One region of the Rhodoferax sp. SPJ21 genome, then DNA from elsewhere that is predicted to be linked to it. Evidence: predicted binding sites of a transcription regulator. Region 1 holds the regulator's gene; the other holds the start of a gene.
What was found. The regulator NrdR, encoded in region 1, represses ribonucleotide reductase genes. The targets are predictions, from matches to a motif close to CACNANATNTNGTG.
Positions count from the first base shown of each region.

Region 2: a site for NrdR is predicted at 5,704-5,717, ahead of AC4BBN_RS11870 (ribonucleoside-diphosphate reductase subunit alpha). Genes of this name have one in related genera too.

Region 1 covers NZ_JBYZMO010000002.1:1,516,293-1,524,756, reverse strand. Annotated here, with positions in the region: gene AC4BBN_RS15035 (DUF748 domain-containing protein) at 1-1,452, opposite strand, end outside; gene AC4BBN_RS15030 (lytic transglycosylase domain-containing protein) at 2,205-3,038, shown strand; ZMP/ZTP riboswitch at 3,065-3,225, shown strand; gene glyA (serine hydroxymethyltransferase) at 3,262-4,506, shown strand; gene nrdR (transcriptional regulator NrdR) at 4,520-4,969, shown strand; gene pilV (type IV pilus modification protein PilV) at 5,153-5,791, shown strand; gene AC4BBN_RS15010 (PilW family protein) at 5,788-6,780, shown strand; gene AC4BBN_RS15005 (pilus assembly PilX family protein) at 6,860-7,423, shown strand; gene AC4BBN_RS15000 (pilus assembly protein) at 7,441-8,464, shown strand, end outside.
Region 2 covers NZ_JBYZMO010000002.1:864,863-873,326, reverse strand. Annotated here, with positions in the region: gene ffh (signal recognition particle protein) at 1-598, opposite strand, end outside; gene AC4BBN_RS11895 (cytochrome C assembly family protein) at 688-1,488, shown strand; gene AC4BBN_RS11890 (PP0621 family protein) at 1,485-1,703, shown strand; gene AC4BBN_RS11885 (sensor histidine kinase) at 1,703-3,382, shown strand; gene AC4BBN_RS11880 (sigma-54-dependent transcriptional regulator) at 3,385-4,869, shown strand; gene ampD (1,6-anhydro-N-acetylmuramyl-L-alanine amidase AmpD) at 4,859-5,461, shown strand; gene AC4BBN_RS11870 (ribonucleoside-diphosphate reductase subunit alpha) at 5,815-8,464, shown strand, end outside.

The DNA of each region.
Region 1 (8,464 bases):
CTGCAGATCAGCATTCAGCTGGCCACTCAACCGAGGCTCCAGCACAGCCGCCAAGTACGGCGCAGCTAGGTCCAGCGGTAAGCCTCCCAGACTGGCATCGACATTCGCCTCCTGGTCGGTGGCGGAGCCGCTGAAGCGCAGCTCGGCGGCCTTGCCAGCCTGGGCCTTGCCACCCTGTTCCAGCTGGACCTGGCCGCTGAACTTCAGCGGCTGGGTGAACGGCCAGGCGATGGCCGATGCCTCCAGCGCCACATCGTTCAAAGCCAGTTGGGCTGCCGGGCGGGTGGTGGCGTCGCTCCAGCGGACACTGCCCCGCGTCAGCGCCAGCTTGGCCACGTTCAGCTTCCACGGCGAGGACGCTGCAACTTCAACATCCTTTTGAGTGCTAGCGCTTGATTTACCTGCGGGAGTAGCTACGTTTTTAGGAGCAACCGGAGGTACAAGAAAATCCAGCCGCCCGGCGGCATTGCGGCGCATATCCAAGGCCAACGCATTCAACTCGACCGAAGACAGCTTGACCACTTGTTCCAGCGGGCGCACATCCTCCAGCGTCAGCTTCAAGCTGTCCAGCGCCAGCCACGGCGCACCCTGGGGGTTCGCCACCTTCAGCTTGTCGGCCTGCAGCACACCGCGCAGGCGCACGGTCATCTTGGGAGTTTCTTCAAACGCCAGTTGCAGGTCCGCATTCAGCACCGCGCCCTGCACCTTGACCGGCAGGCTGGCGGGTAAGTAGGGCAAATAAGGCGCCAGGTCCAGGTTCTTCAAGACCAGGTGCGCATCGGTCTTGCGGGTGGGCTCAAAGGGCGTGGTCTGGGCCGCTGTGTCAAAACTGCTGCCATTCAGGGTAAAGGCCAACCTGGGCTCGGCCTGAATGCTGCGCTGCGAATCCAGGTTGCTGATGAAAGGCAGGCTCAGGTGCAGGTCGCGCACCGCGTGGGTCTTGCCCACAGGCTGGTCCACAAAGTCCACCGAACCGTCGGTCAGGGTGACGTTGTACAGCGCAAACGAAGGCGTAGGGCTGGGCTGGGGGGCTGGCGGCGTGGCCAGGCGGGCCACGATGTCATCAAAGTCATAGCGCCCATCGCCCAGGTGGGTGATCTTCAGCTGCGGTTGCTGCACAGCGATAGCATCAACCACAGGCGCCAGCCGGCGCAGGGATTGCCACAGCGCCACATCCACCAGCACATGCTCGATGCGCAGCTGCGGCGTCGCCCCTGCTGCCGGTCCGGCGATGGACAACTGGTCCAGCGTCAATGCCAGCGTCCAGGGGTGGAAGTCCACCCGGCCAACCTGCACCTGGCGGCCCAGCTTTTCGCTGCCTGCCTTCTCCAGCTGGCTTTTCAATAGAGGCGGCACCGCCAACCAGGCAAGCACCCATAACACCAACAAACCAACGACAGCCCACAGCACGCGGCGCAGCCATGGACGGGAAGCAAAAGATACAAAGGTCATGTTGCCCATTTTGCCGCCAGACCTGCACCGCACTGTGAGGGAATGCACGGCCCAAAAAAGCAGAAAGCCCGGACGGTAGGTAGTGAGCCTGGCCGCCGGGCTTGACGGCGAACTTGCGGTTCATGCCGTCTGGGTTTGCAAGGGAGAGAGTGATGTCCCCCATTGCATTGGAAGCAAGAGATTGCCTCCATATAGTACCGGGGCTGCTCCACACCACCGTCGCAAAGTGTCAGGCTTAGCAGGCTCCTACCGGTGAACGCCTGTTTGCACAGGCGATGTCAATTTAGTCCATGGTGGGCGAGATTACAAATCTGCTTTTCAATGCATATGCCGTCTGCGATTGAGTCAATTTTCTTGACACAGGAAATGGAGTCTGTCGCCACACGGCGGCTGTATACACGGCAAGCCCTCACTTACATCAAGAAACAAAAAAAATCTGGTTGGCGATGCGAAGTGCCTTCGGCCCTGTGCAAATTAGGCAAAAACGGAGTTGATAATCAACAATTTAGTATATAGAGTGAATTTCATATTCTTGACTTGATATGATAAGTCCTCCTAGAATCCGCCCGTCCCTCCCACTATGGCCTAGGGACAACCCGAATCCGCTGCCGACCCCCGGCTACATCAGATCGCTGCACAAGCCTGGAAGGCGCCGCAGGATACTGATAGCGTACCCACCCAATCGAAGTGCCAAAGCGAATTGCTCTTACGCAAATTGATCGCCCCCGGCCTTCGCTCGATGAGGAAGTGCTATGACAGCGTTACAAAAGTTAGGACATGGACTGCGGACTTTCGCATCCGATATTGCCCAGGGCTTTTTTGAGATTACCCACAACGGATTTGCCCTCTTGGGCTTGGTTGTGGCTTTTACTATCGTGACCATGACCGCCCGGCCCGATCTGCGCCAGGTGGCCGAAGTCCAATTGATGGGCTGGTTACAAGAACGCCAGGTGGAACCCACTGGCATGGAAGACATTGCCGAGGCAGACACCGAGGCCGTGGACCGCGCAACCGCAAGCAACCCCAAGGACCTGCCCAAACAGCAGGCGGCCGTCGCCTATTGGCTGAGCAAAAAATACCATGTCGCGGCCGAACCGGTCAGCGCCCTGGTAGCCGAAGCCTATGACATCGGTAGCCGAGTCAAGCTCGACCCGACCCTGATCCTGGCCGTCATGGCCATCGAATCCGGCTTCAACCCCTTTGCCCAAAGCTCTGTGGGCGCCCAGGGTCTGATGCAAGTCATGACCCAGGTGCATACCCAGAAATACGATGTGTTTGGTGGCAAGCTGGCTGCGTTCGACCCGCTAACCAATCTGCGTGTGGGTGTCAAAGTGCTGCAGGAGTGCATCGCCCGCGCTGGATCGGTCGAAGGTGGGCTGCGTTTTTACGTAGGCGCTGCAAATATTGAAGATGACGGTGGCTACGCCAGCAAGGTCATGGCAGAACACGTCCGCCTGCAACAAGTAGCGGCTGGCCGCGCTACGCCCACGACCCCGCAGTTGCGCACAATCCCCGTCACTGCGCCCGCCCCAAAGCAGCCCGCAACGGATGACGTACAAAAAGTGGCCGTACTTGGCAAGTACTGATCTGCGTTCGCCGGCTCCGTTACACTAGGCAGGTACGCAACTGGCGATAGGCGTGACCCCAGCAGAGGGTGCTCACGCTGACGTGGACCACCGCAGCAAGCTTTTTTACAAGGCTTTTCGGACAACCACTGGGAAGCGTACCGCCAGGCTTTAGCCTGGTGTTCAGCCGTTCGCCTGGGCAGCACTTGTTCCAACCCCAAGACCCTCGTCTGATAGGACTGCCATGTACGACCGCCGCATTCTGATTGAACAAACCGACCCCGAGCTGTTCGCCGCTATCCAGGCCGAAAACGCCCGCCAAGAACACCATATCGAGCTGATCGCCAGCGAAAACTACGCCTCGCCCGCCGTCATGGCCGCGCAAGGCTCGCAGCTCACCAATAAATACGCCGAAGGCTACCCCGGCCGTCGCTACTACGGTGGCTGCGAATACGTGGACATTGCAGAACAATTGGCCATCGACCGCGTCAAGCAACTGTTTGGCGCTGAAGCGGCCAACGTACAACCGCATTGCGGCGCATCGGCCAACGAAGCCGTGTTCCTCGCTTTCCTCAAGCCCGGCGACACCATCATGGGCATGAGCCTCGCCGAAGGCGGTCACCTGACCCACGGCATGGCCCTGAACATGAGCGGCAAATGGTTCAACGTGGTCAGCTATGGCCTGGACGCCAACGAAGCCATCGACTACGACGCGATGGAACGCAAAGCCCATGAAACCAAGCCAAAACTAATTATTGCGGGCGCCAGTGCTTACTCTCTCGCTATCGATTTTGAGCGCTTTGCCAAGGTTGCGAAGGATGTGGGCGCCATCTTCATGGTTGATATGGCCCACTACGCAGGCCTGATTGCCGCCGGCATCTACCCCAACCCCGTGCCACACGCAGACATCGTCACCTCCACCACCCACAAGAGCCTGCGTGGCCCGCGTGGCGGCATCATCTTGATGAAGTCGGAATTTGAGAAAGCCATCAACAGCGCCATCTTCCCTGGCCTGCAAGGCGGCCCACTGATGCACGTCATCGCGGCCAAGGCTGTGGCATTCAAGGAAGCGCTCACGCCCGAATTCAAGACCTACCAGCAACAGGTATTGAAGAACGCCCAGATCGTGGCCGAAACCCTGACCCAACGCGGCCTGCGCATCGTCAGCGGCGGCACCCAAAGCCACGTCATGTTGGTGGATCTGCGCGCCAAGGGCATCACGGGCAAGGAAGCTGAAGCCGTGCTGGGCAGCGCCCACATGACCATCAACAAAAACGCCATCCCCAACGACCCGGAAAAGCCCATGGTCACCAGCGGTGTGCGTATCGGTACACCTGCCATGACCACCCGCGGCTTCAAGGACGAAGAAGCCCGCGCCACCGCGAACCTAGTGGCCGATGTGCTGGACAACCCGCGTGACGCCGCAAACCTCGACGCCGTGCGCGCCAAGGTCGCAGCATTGACCAGCCGCTTCCCCGTCTATCGCTAAGCGCTAAGACGACATGAAATGCCCCTTCTGCGGCCACGGTGAGACCCAAGTAGTCGAAACCCGTGAATCTGACGACGGCGACCTGGTTCGCCGCCGGCGCCGCTGCGGGGGCTGCGAAAAAAGATTCACCACTTATGAGCGACCGGAAGTCAACTTCCCTACCATCGTAAAAAAAGATGGACGCCGCATCGACTATGTAGCCTCCAAACTGCGCGCATCGTTCACACTCGCTTTGCGAAAACGCCCTGTGAGCACTGAACAGGTAGATATGGCGATTGAACGAATTGAAGAAAAACTACTTAATCTAGGGGTACGCGAAGTTCTATCGAACTACATTGGTGAACTGGTTATGCGCGAACTCAAAAAGCTGGACAAAGTCGCTTACATACGTTTCGCAAGCGTGTACCGCAGCTTTGAAGATGTGGATGACTTCAAAACCCTCGTAGACGAAGTGCAACGATAAGGCGCAACACATTAATCGCCGGGGCAACAACAAATAAGCAAAGTTAGCAACGCGATGCGAAACACGGGCATGAGGCAGCTCACCACAGTTTAGGTTGCGTGGATCTCCCTAACGGGCCTTCTCGCACGACGAGCGGTTGTATGGGTACAACCGTAACTGGGATTTTTTTCCTATCATGCGCAAATGGAATCATTGCGCCCCACCCCCCCCGTTTTCCCATTAAAAGCATTGCGAAGAAACAGTCGGCATGTGCGCTCTGCAGGATTTTCCCTGGTAGAAGTGCTGATATCGATCATTGTTTTATCGTTCGGCCTGCTGGGCATGGTTGGACTGCAAGCAACGGCTTTGCAATCCAACAGAGACGCAAAACTGCAATCCATCGCAGTCAACCTTGCGCGTGAATTGGCCGAAATAATGCGTAATAACAAAGATATTGCCTTGTCCAGCACAAGCCCCTACTTTGGCGACTTCAACTCCAATCCATTAGCACCAGCCTCTACCAGTTACTGCCTCAATGTCGCTACCAGCACCACTGCGTGCGCGAGTACAACCGAAATTGCGAGTGCTGAAATGACCGAATGGCTTTCAAGGGTTGACAGCGAATTGCCTGGCGCGCATGTCACCGTCTGCTCCGACTCCGCCCCCTTTGACTCGAACGGCATACCCCAATGGACCTGCGGCACCGGCAGTGGTGCCAGCACTGTCATCAAAATTGGGTGGACAAGGGCGTCAACCGACCGAAAAAGTACGAATAGCACACCACTCGAAAGAGCTACGCTGCCCTCCGTCGTTCTTCCGGTCACTGCAGGTAGCGTGCAGTGAGAGCAAGCTTCCGCAAGCAAAACGGCTTAACCATGGTTGAGCTGTTGGTCGCCATGGCGATCAGTCTGATCATCGCGATAGCAGCCATTGCATCTCTTATCGTAAGTCGCAAAGGTTTCAATGCCATCGATGCATCTTCTCAGTTGCGTGATAACGGCCGATTTGCAATGGACTTGATCCAGCGTATAGCCGTGCAAGCAGGCTACAAAGACGTGCTGTACATCGCCTCACCGCGCCAAACCAACGTAAAAGGTATTTCAACCAATCCAGACCCCGACGTATTCGGCATCGATAACAAACGCCCCAGTTCCAGCGATCCCTTCAATACAGCACCTACAACTGCAGGCATTAACGGCAGCGACATATTGATGGTCCGCTTCCAAACTGCCGCGCTATTCACCGGCGCTACGGCATCTGACAAATCCATGATTGACTGCCAAGGTAGTGGACTCGCCACAGCCCCAATTGACCAAGACGATCGTATAACCAGTGCCTTTTATGTTGGTCTTAGCACTGTCACGAATGAACCAGCGCTGATGTGCGCCACTGGCCCCAATAATGGGCAACCCATAATTGATGGCGTAGAAGACTTCCAAGTTTTATACGGCGTGGATGCAGTCACACCCAATACAGCCCCCACTGGAACGACAGATTCCATTACCGACAGGTATTTAAGGGCAGACCAAATGACAGTAAGCGGCAACGCAGTTGCTACCAACGCCAATTGGCGCAGGGTACGCAGCCTGCGTATTGGCCTGGTACTACGGGGGCCAGTGGGTTCCGCCCAAGACCAGACGGCGCAAACTTTTTACCCCCTGGGCTTAGGCAAGAACTCAGGTAGCACCTCATCTACGCCGGGCTCAGCAATGGCTTCCAGCGGCGATGTTGGCTCGATATTCAGCCCCGCTGCAGACGGTCGGCTACGTCAAGTGGTCACATTCACCGTGCATCTCCGCAATGATCAAAGTCTGAAGCTACAAAGCCCTTGAGTAGAAAATCGAAATGAAACCCGCACTCAATACGCTTAGGCAACGACGACCAGCTGGGTACATACACCGACAAAACGGTATGTCGCTCATTCTGGTAATGATGATTTTGACGATTGTTTCACTACTTGGAGTCGCAGGAATACAAATAGCCATGATGGGGGAACGAGGCGCCCGCAATGACAGAGATATGCAAGTAGCATGGCAAGCAGCAGAAGCTGCACTTATTGACGCTGAATTTGATATCTATGGTCCGACAGCTTCTGTACGCAGATCCATTTTTAAAAATTCAACCGATATTTCAAAATTTACAGCAGGCTGTAGCAACGCTACAAACTATGTGGGTTTATGCCTCCCCGCAACATCTGGAAAACCCATTTGGCTCACTATAGATTTTACAGACACATCTAGCTCAGCCAAAACTACTGCGTTTGGCACTTACACCGGGCGAACGTTTAGTGCAGGGGGTTTAGGCATTCAACCAGCAAAATTACCGCGCTACATCATTGAGGCTATACCTGATACCGAGCAATCTGACCTTTCGGCCACGCCTCCCAAATATATTTACATGTACCGTATAACAGCAATGGGCTTTGGACCCCGAAGCGACATTCAAGCAGTAGCACAAATGATTTACCGTTATTGATCGAAAGAAAATTTATTATGAAAATTAAATTAACTTCAGCCAATAACCATATTTATTTATTTAATAAAATTTTCAACAACCGTTGGCTATTTGTTATTTTATTAACGATTTTATCGATAACAACCACCATTATTGTTAGGGCAGATGCGTCGACCAGCATCCCGTCTATCACCTTATCAACAGTCCCACTTTACGCCACCACCACTGTTGATAAACCAGTCATTGCATTAGCACTCTCAGTTGAGTTTCCAACAGTAGGTGCACAGTACGTAGACCAGCCAGGATCCTCATCAGATGCCACATATTCCAATACCAATGAGTATCTGGGATATTACGATGCGGAAGCATGCTACACCTACAACGATGCCCCCGCAGAAACTCCTGCAACCGGATTAACAAGTAGTGATTACAAACGATTTGACCGTAGTGGTGCAGCCACTAACCGGCAATGTAGCAACGCTTTTAGCGGGAACTTCCTAAACTGGGCCTCTAGCTCTGCTATCGATATGCTGCGGCTAGCGCTCTCTGGTGGCGATCGCTATATAGACACTGCAAGCTTAACGATATTACAGCGTGCTGTCATACCAGATGGAGACCCCACCTGCATGTGGAACACATCGAACTTTCCTGCAAAACAGCTTAAAAGGAGCGGGGGTTCCAATAACTATTTTGGAGCGATACCAACCTCCATGGTCAATGATGCAGCTGGAAACGATATATGGATCGCCAATACATTAAATCGTATTTATTTTCGTGCTGGCACCAGCACGGCCGGTACGTGCGGTAGTACGAGCGGATATACATTAAGCAGCAATGCAGCTCGCCAGATGGGTCCAATTACCACCTCAAATACAAACCGCCCCAATGGGGGTGTCAAATGTGCAGACGAAAGTAGTACCAATTGCCAGTTCACAGGAACAAAAGCGGTATGGTATGGGGCAGGTACCACTTGGGCTGTAGCGCCCGCTTATAACGGCGCAACTTGCTCAAACGGTGTTTTTGGCGACCCCATATCAGGAACATTTAAAGAGTGCTACATAA
Region 2 (8,464 bases), 650 kb from region 1:
CTTCGTCGATGGCCAGGCGGCCGGCGGTATCGACCAGCAGCACGTCAAAGTAGTGCTTGCGGGCGTAGTCGATGGCGGCTGCGGCAATGTCCAACGGCTTTTGGTCGGGCGTGCTGGGGAACCATTCGGCACCGGCTTGCTTGGTGACCATCTTCAGCTGTTCGATAGCGGCGGGGCGGTAGACGTCGCCCGACACGGTGAGCACCTTCTTCTTGCGTTTTTCAATCAGGTGCTTGGCCAGCTTGGCGGTGGTGGTGGTCTTGCCTGCACCTTGCAGACCGGCCATCAAAATCACGGCGGGCGGCTGGGCGGCCAGGTTGATGTCGCTCACGCCCTCGCCCATAGTGCGGCTGAGCTCGCGGTTGACGATGCCCACCAGCGCCTGGCCAGGAGACAAAGAACCCATCACCTCCTGGCCCAGGGCCTTCTCCTTCACCCGGGCGATGAAGTCGCGCACCACCGGCAGGGCCACATCGGCCTCCAGCAGGGCCATGCGCACTTCGCGCAGCATGTCGGCCACATTGGACTCGGTGATACGGGCCTGGCCCCGGATTTCTTTGACCAGGCGGGAGAGTTTGTCGGTGAGGGCGGAGGCCATAAGAAATTTCCGGAGAGGGTTGTGCGGGTGCTGCGCAAGGCAGGCCCAAGCCAAGGACTGGGTACGGGGCGAAACGCTAAACTGTGCCCATGATTTTAACGACTGCGCCCTTCGCCAACGTGCTGCTGTGCGTGGCTGCCGCACTGGCCTACGCGGTACCCGCGCTGGGCGCCCCGCACCTCAGCATGCGGGCCAGCAAAAGCGCGTTGTGGCTGGCCTGGCTATTGCACGGGCTGGCCCTCAGCATTGGATTGTTTGACTCGCCGCCCCACTTCGGCTTTGCCCCGGCACTGTCGGTCACGGCCTGGCTGGTGCTGACGGTGTATGCGGTGGAAAGCCATTTGTTTCCACAGCTGGAGGCGCGCTGGGCCCTGGCCGGACTGGGAGCGGTGGCGGTGCTGCTGGCCCTGCTGTTCCCTGGCAGCTCGCTGCACGACATGGCCTCACCCTGGCTGCCTCTGCACTGGGCCCTGGGCATTGCGTCCTATGGTTTGTTTGGGGCGGCGGTGGTGCACGCCTGGCTGATGACGCGGGCCGAACGCCAGATGCGCAACGCCGCAGAAGCCCCCAGCGGCCTGCCTTTGCTGACCCTGGAGCGGCTGACGTTCCGGCTGGTCGCAGCGGGATTTGTGCTGCTGTCCGCTACGCTGCTGGTGGGCTGGTTTTTTGACGAACAGCTGTATGGCGTGCATGGCTGGCGGTGGAGCCACAAGACGGTGTTCTCGCTGCTGTCCTGGCTGACCTTTGCGATTCTGCTGCTGGGGCGTAGCCGCTTTGGTTGGCGCGGGCGCAAGGCCGTGCGGGTGCTCTACATAGGCGCCGGCCTGCTGTTGCTGGCCTATGTGGGTTCGCAGTTTGTGCTGGAAGTGGTGCTGAGGCGCGGCGTATGAAGCTGTTGCTGGTTTTGCTGGCCGTGTTGTTCGGCGTATGGCTGTGGCGATCGAGACGACTCGCCGAGCGCCCCCAAACGCCACGCCGTCCTGCGGAATTGCAAAACATGGTGACTTGCCGGGTGTGCGGCGTGCATTTACCGTCCACCGAGGCGGTCCGTACAGCGCATGGCGCTTACTGTGGCGAAGGACACCGCAAGCAGGCGGAGAAGTGATGGCAGACGCCACCTCCGCCCAGCCAGCCCCCACTGAGCCGCTGGCATTGGCGCGGGTCTGGTACGGGTTCATGACGGCCCGGGTCAGCATTGCGCTGGCAATTTTGCTGTTGCATCTCTCGCTATGGGCACTGGGCCAGGACGCATCACTATGGATGCTGCTGTTCTGCGCTGGCTATTTCGCCAGCACCCTGGCGGTACGCCTGCGCATGCACCCCAGCGGCGATGCGCAGCCGCCAGCCCGCTTCTGGGCCGGCACGGTCGGGGTGGATGCGCTGGTGTTCTCCATCTTGCAGTTGCTGGAATCCAGCAGCATCAACTACAGCCCGCTACTGGCGCTGCCGGTGCTGCTGGCTGCGGTACAGGGTTCGCGCCGCATCGCCCTGGGCACGGCCGCCTGCATGACCCTGCTGCTGCTGCTGGAAGCCTGGTGGACAACCCACCACAGCGCGGACGGCACCGCCCGGCTGGTGCAAAGTGGGCTCACCGGCATGGGATATTTCGTGGTTGCCTTCCTGGTTAATCAGCTGGCAGCCCGGCTGGTGGGGGAAGAACAGCTGGCCCTGCGCAGCCAGATGGATGCACAACTGCAGACCCGCGTAAATGAATTGGTGATCGAAACCCTGGCCGACGGCGTGCTGGTGGTCGATATCCACGGCACCACCCGTACGGCCAACCCGGCAGCCCGCTGGCTGCTGGGAGCAGAGGCGGGCCCTCCGCTACTCCTGTCCAGCGAGCCCGGTTGGCGCACTTTGCTGGCGCTGGCGCAAAAGACCTTTGCCACAGAGAGCCCCCAGAACGGCGATATCAGCATTCACGCCACGGGCAAGAGCCCGCGCCGCGTACGGGTTCGCACCCGCATGACGGTGGCGCAGGCCGCTCGCACGGAAAGCCTGTGCGTGCTGTTTTTGCACGATCTGCGCGAAATTGAGGCCCGGCTGCGTACCGAAAAAATGGCCGCCATGGGCCGCATGTCGGCCGCCGTAGCGCATGAAATCCGCAACCCGCTGGCCGCCATCACGCAGGCCAATGCGTTATTGGAAGAAGACCTGACAGACCCGGCCCACCAGCGGCTGACGCATATGGTGCAACAGAATGCATTGCGACTATCCAAGATTGTCGATGAAGTACTGGGCATTGCCCGCCTACAGCACGCTGGCACCGGCCGCCCGCCGCAAACCCGGTTGGACGAAGCCATCAACAACATTTGCTCGGATTGGATGCAACAGGATGCGCGCCGCCAGCCGGTCAAGGTCACGCCGGCCACCCTGGGTATGCCAGTGGACTTCGATGCCGACCACTTGCGGCGCGTGCTGCTGAATCTGCTGGACAACGCGGCACGCCACATCAGCACCCAGCCAGAGGCCATTCAGGTCAGCACCAGCCTGTCGACCAACCAGCAATCGCATCTACAGGTCTGGAGTGATGGTCCTGCACTGGAGCAAACCGTAGAGCAACATTTGTTTGAGCCTTTTTTCAGCTCCGAGAGCCGCTCCAGCGGCCTGGGTCTGTATATTTGTCGGGAGTTGTGCGAGCGCCACCGCGCCAGCATCGGCTACCAGCGTGCGACACGGGTGCGCAACGGCCAGGAAGTACAAGGCAATGAGTTTTTTGTGCAGTTCCGCCCGCCCAAGCCAAGCAGCCTGGCGGCACGTCCTTTCGATATCCAACCTGTCTGACCATGGCTCCACCCAGTGCATCCCTCCCGGCATCCGTCTTGGTGGTGGATGATGAACCCGATCTGCGCACGCTGTATGAGCTAACCTTGCTGCGTGAGGGCTACCGCATTGATACCGCCGCCGACCTGCAAGAGGCCAGCCTGATGCTGGCCCAGCAGCGCTTCGATGTCGTAATCACTGATATGCGCTTGCCCGACGGACTGGGAAGCGCACTGCTGCACAGCCTGAAAGCCCAGCAACGCTCAGAGCGCGTCATCGTCATGACCGCCTACGGCTCGGCCGAAAATGCGGTGGAGGCGCTAAAGGCAGGTGCGTTCGACTACCTGACCAAACCTGTGGACCTGAAGCAGTTTCGTACCGTAGTGGCTTCGGCCATCCAGGACAGCAACCGAACACAGCGTGCCAGTACCGTGAATGAAATAGCCCCCCAGCGCACAGCGGCCGGGGACAGCGCGCTACAAAAATTGGTAGGTACCTCGGACGCCATGCAGCAGGTCAAGCAGCGCATCGTCAAGGTCGCGCGCAGCATGGCGCCGGTACTGGTACGCGGCGAGTCGGGTACGGGCAAGGAGCTGGTGGCCAAGGCCTTGCACGCCAACAGCCACCGCGCCTCGGGCCCGCTGGTGGCGGTAAATTGCAGCGCCATTCCGGAGAGCCTGCTGGAGGCCGAGTTCTTCGGCGCCAAAAAGGGCTCCTACACCGGCTCCACGCAGGACAGGCAAGGCTACTTCCAGGCCGCCCGCGATGGCACCTTGTTTTTAGATGAAATTGGCGACCTCCCACTGGCCATGCAGTCCAAGCTGCTGCGCGCCATACAGGAGCGCAGCGTACGCGCCCTGGGTTCGGTCCAGGAAGAGGCAGTAGACGTGCGCATCGTCAGCGCCACGCACAAGGACCTGGCCGCAGATGTCAAGGCCGGCCGCTTCCGCCAGGACCTGTATTACCGGCTGAACGTGATCGAGATTGCCATACCGCCGCTGAGGGAACGCCGGGGAGACTTGCCATCGCTGTGCGAAGCCTTGCTGGAGCGCATCGCACAAGAGTCGGGCATGCCGCCACCGCGCCTATCCCGTGAGTTGCTGGAGCAGTTGGCCAACCACCCACTGAGCGGCAATGTGCGCGAACTTGAAAACCTGCTGCACCGCGCGGTCGCCATGGGCGATGGCGAAGCCTTGCACCTGGACCTGGACTTTGAACCTACGCAGGACATGGGGTTGGCAGCACTACCAGAAGCTTCTCCAGAGCCGGCCGTACCTGCCGCTCCAGGCATCACATCCAACCCTTGGACCCTGGACACGGTCCCCTCCGACCTTCAGGCATTTCTGGACCGGCAGGAGCGCGAGATCCTGGTCAAGGTACTGCATGAGACCGGCTTCAACCGCACAGCGGCGGCCAACCGCCTGGGCCTGAGCCTGCGCCAGATACGCTACCGCATCGAACGGCTCAACATCGCCACACCGCAGGACAACGAGCCCCATGACGCCTAAAGCACCCACCGCCCCCAGCCGCCCCCTGTGGTCGAACGGCTGGTATCGCTTTGCCCACCAGCAACGCTCACCCAATTACGGCCCACGTCCGCCTCAGGCCCGCATCGACTTGGTGGTAGTCCACTCCATCAGCCTGCCGCCAGGTCAATATGGCGGAGACGAGGTGATGGCGCTGTTCGCCAATACCCTGGACTGGGACGCCCACCCTTATTTCAGCAGCATCCGCGGGCTGCAGGTATCTGCCCACTTCTATATACGCCGCAATGGCGAACTGTGGCAGTTTGTGAGCACGGAAGACAGGGCCTGGCATGCCGGGGTATCCCGGTACCGGGGGCGCAGCAACTGCAACGATGACTCCATAGGCATCGAACTGGAGGGGCTGGAGGGCGACAGCTTCGAAGCCGCGCAATATGAAACCTTGGCCAGCCTGGTTCCAGCGATTGCACAGGCCCATCCGATCCGCCATATCGCGGGCCATGAACATATTGCCCCGGGCCGCAAAAACGACCCGGGAGCCGGATTCAGCTGGCAAGAACTGCAACGCGGAACCGGCTGGGACGCGCGCTATTTCCCGCCCGGCACCGGACTCTGAGAAATATTTTTAGCCTGCTGGTGGCAGCCAGAAACACCCGGACACATGCCTCGCCCTAGGAGTTACGCTGCCAAACAAGGCAAACTCTTCCGAAACCCGCATCCAGCCTAGGTTTTTGTGCCACAGACAAGGCAGCGCAACACTTGCCGGAGGGTTGCACCAGCAACCCTCATAAAACCTGTCCCGCCATGCGCCATTCGCAGGGCGGTACACTACCGGTAGTGGCTTGAATTGATTTGAGACCCTATATATAGTGTCCAGCCAGTGCCGCGAGGCACCTCTATTTCACTGCGGCGGTTGCCATAACCGCCCTTCCCACTCCTCATACTGTCCCAAAAGTCTAAAAGGAAGCTATGCAAACCGCATTGAACACACCGTCTACCGTCCCCCAGCCACATTCAACGCTCCACGACACAAGCCATGGCGACGCCACAGTGCAAGGAACGCTGGCCCACTACCAGGTCATCCGTCGCAATGGCGCAGTCGTGCCTTTTGAGCCGGGCAAGATTGCTATCGCCATGATGAAAGCCTTCTTGGCTGTGCACGGCACGCAAGGCGCCGCATCGGCCAGCGTACGTGAAGTGGTAGACACGTTGACGCAGGGCGTGATTCGGGCCCTGGTGCGCTCGCGTCCAGGCGGCGGCACCTTCCATATAGAAGACGTGCAGGACCATGTGGAACTGGGCCTCATGCGTGGCGGCCACCATGAAGTCGCACGCGCCTATGTGCTGTACCGCGAGCGTCATTCCCAAGAGCGCGCCAAACAAAGCGTTGAGCAGGCACCGGCAGCCCCTGTTCTGCATGTGCTGGACGCGGGCCAACGCGTGCCACTGGACACAGCACGTTTGCAACAACTGATCGAACAGGCATGTGCGAACCTGGGCAGCGAAGTGACGGCCGCCCCTATCGTGGCGGAAACCATGCGCAACCTGTACGACGGCGTGCCCATGGAAGAGGTCTACAAGGCGGCCATTCTGGCTGCCCGTACCCTCATCGAAACCGACCCTGACTACACCTACGCCACGGCCCGCCTGCTGCTGCATACCATTGCCAAAGAAGTGCTGGGCAAGGACGTCACTCAAACCGAGCTGGCGCAGGAATACGCAAACTATTTCCCCGGTTACATCCAAAAAGGTGTAGAGGCTGAACTACTGGATGCCAAGCTGTTGACATTCGATCTGCAAAAGCTCGGCGCGGCACTCAAGCCCCAGCGCGACCTGCAGTTTGACTACCTGGGCCTGCAAACCCTATATGACCGCTATTTCCTGCACATCCGCAAGACCCGCATCGAGTTGCCACAGGCCTTCTTCATGCGCGTAGCCATGGGCCTGGCACTGAACGAAACCGACCGCGAAGCCCGCGCTATCGAGTTCTACGAAGTCATGTCGGCGTTTGACTTCATGTCCAGCACGCCTACGCTGTTCAACAGCGGCACGTTGCGCCCCCAACTGTCGTCCTGCTATCTGACCACCGTGCCCGACGATCTGGACGGCATTTACGAGTCCATCAAGGAAAACGCCCTGCTGTCGAAGTTTGCCGGCGGCCTGGGCAACGACTGGACCCGCGTGCGCGCTTTGGGCAGCCACATCAAGGGCACCAATGGCGAGTCGCAAGGTGTGGTCCCCTTCCTGAAGGTGGTAAATGACACCGCTGTCGCGGTGAACCAGGGTGGCAAGCGCAAGGGCGCTGTCTGCACTTACCTGGAAACCTGGCATCTGGACATCGAAGAGTTCCTGGAGCTGCGCAAGAACACGGGCGACGACCGCCGCCGCACCCACGACATGAATACCGCCAACTGGGTGCCCGATCTGTTCATGCGCCGCGTCATGGAAGGTGGCAGCTGGACGCTGTTCTCGCCCTCCAATGTGCCCGACCTGCACGACAAGTTCGGAGCCGATTTCGAAAAGGCCTACACCGCCTACGAAGCCCAGGCACAACGCGGCGAAATCAAGCCTTCGCGCACCCTGCAGGCCAGCGACCTGTGGCGCAAGATGCTGACCATGCTGTTCGAAACCGGCCACCCCTGGATCACGTTCAAGGACGCCTGCAATGTGCGCAGCCCGCAACAACACGCTGGTGTGGTGCACTCCTCCAATCTGTGCACTGAAATCACGCTGAACACCAGCGATACCGAAACCGCTGTCTGCAATCTGGGGTCGGTCAATCTGCGCCAGCACATCACCAATGGCCAACTTGACCACGCCAAGCTGCGAAAGACCATTTCCACGGCCATGCGCATGCTCGACAACGTGATCGACATCAACTACTACGCTGTCAAAAAAGCCCGCGACTCGAATATGCTGCACCGCCCAGTCGGCCTGGGCCTGATGGGCTTCCAGGACAGCCTGTACGCGCTACGCATCGCCTACGCAAGTGAAGGCGCTGTCGCATTCGCCGACACCTCGATGGAAGCTATCTGCTACTACGCCTACTGGGCGTCCAGCGAACTGGCCAAAGAGCGTGGCCAATACTCCACCTACAAGGGCTCGCTGTGGGACCAAGGCATCCTGCCACTGGACACGCTGGACCTGCTGGCCCAAGCCCGCGGCGGCTATGTGGATGTGGACCGTTCGGCGACCCTGGACTGGGATGCGCTGCGCCAAAAAATCAAGGCCGATGGCATGCGCAATTCCAACTGCGTCGCCATCGCCCCCACCGCCACGATTTCCAACATCATCGGCGTGGACGCATCTATTGAACCTTGCTTCGGCAACCTGTCCGTCAAGTCCAATCTGTCCGGCGAGTTCACCGTCATCAACGGCTACCTTGTGCATGACCTGAAGCGCCTGGGCCTGTGGGACAACGTAATGCTGATGGACCTGAAGCACTTCGATGGTTCGCTGCAATCGATCGACCGCGTGCCGAATGAAATCAAGGCCCTGTACCGCACGGCCTTCGAGGTGGAAACCACCTGGCTGGTAGAGGCCGCGTCACGTCGCCAGAAATGGATAGACCAAGCCCAATCGCTCAACATCTACATGGCCGGCGCATCGGGCAAGAAGC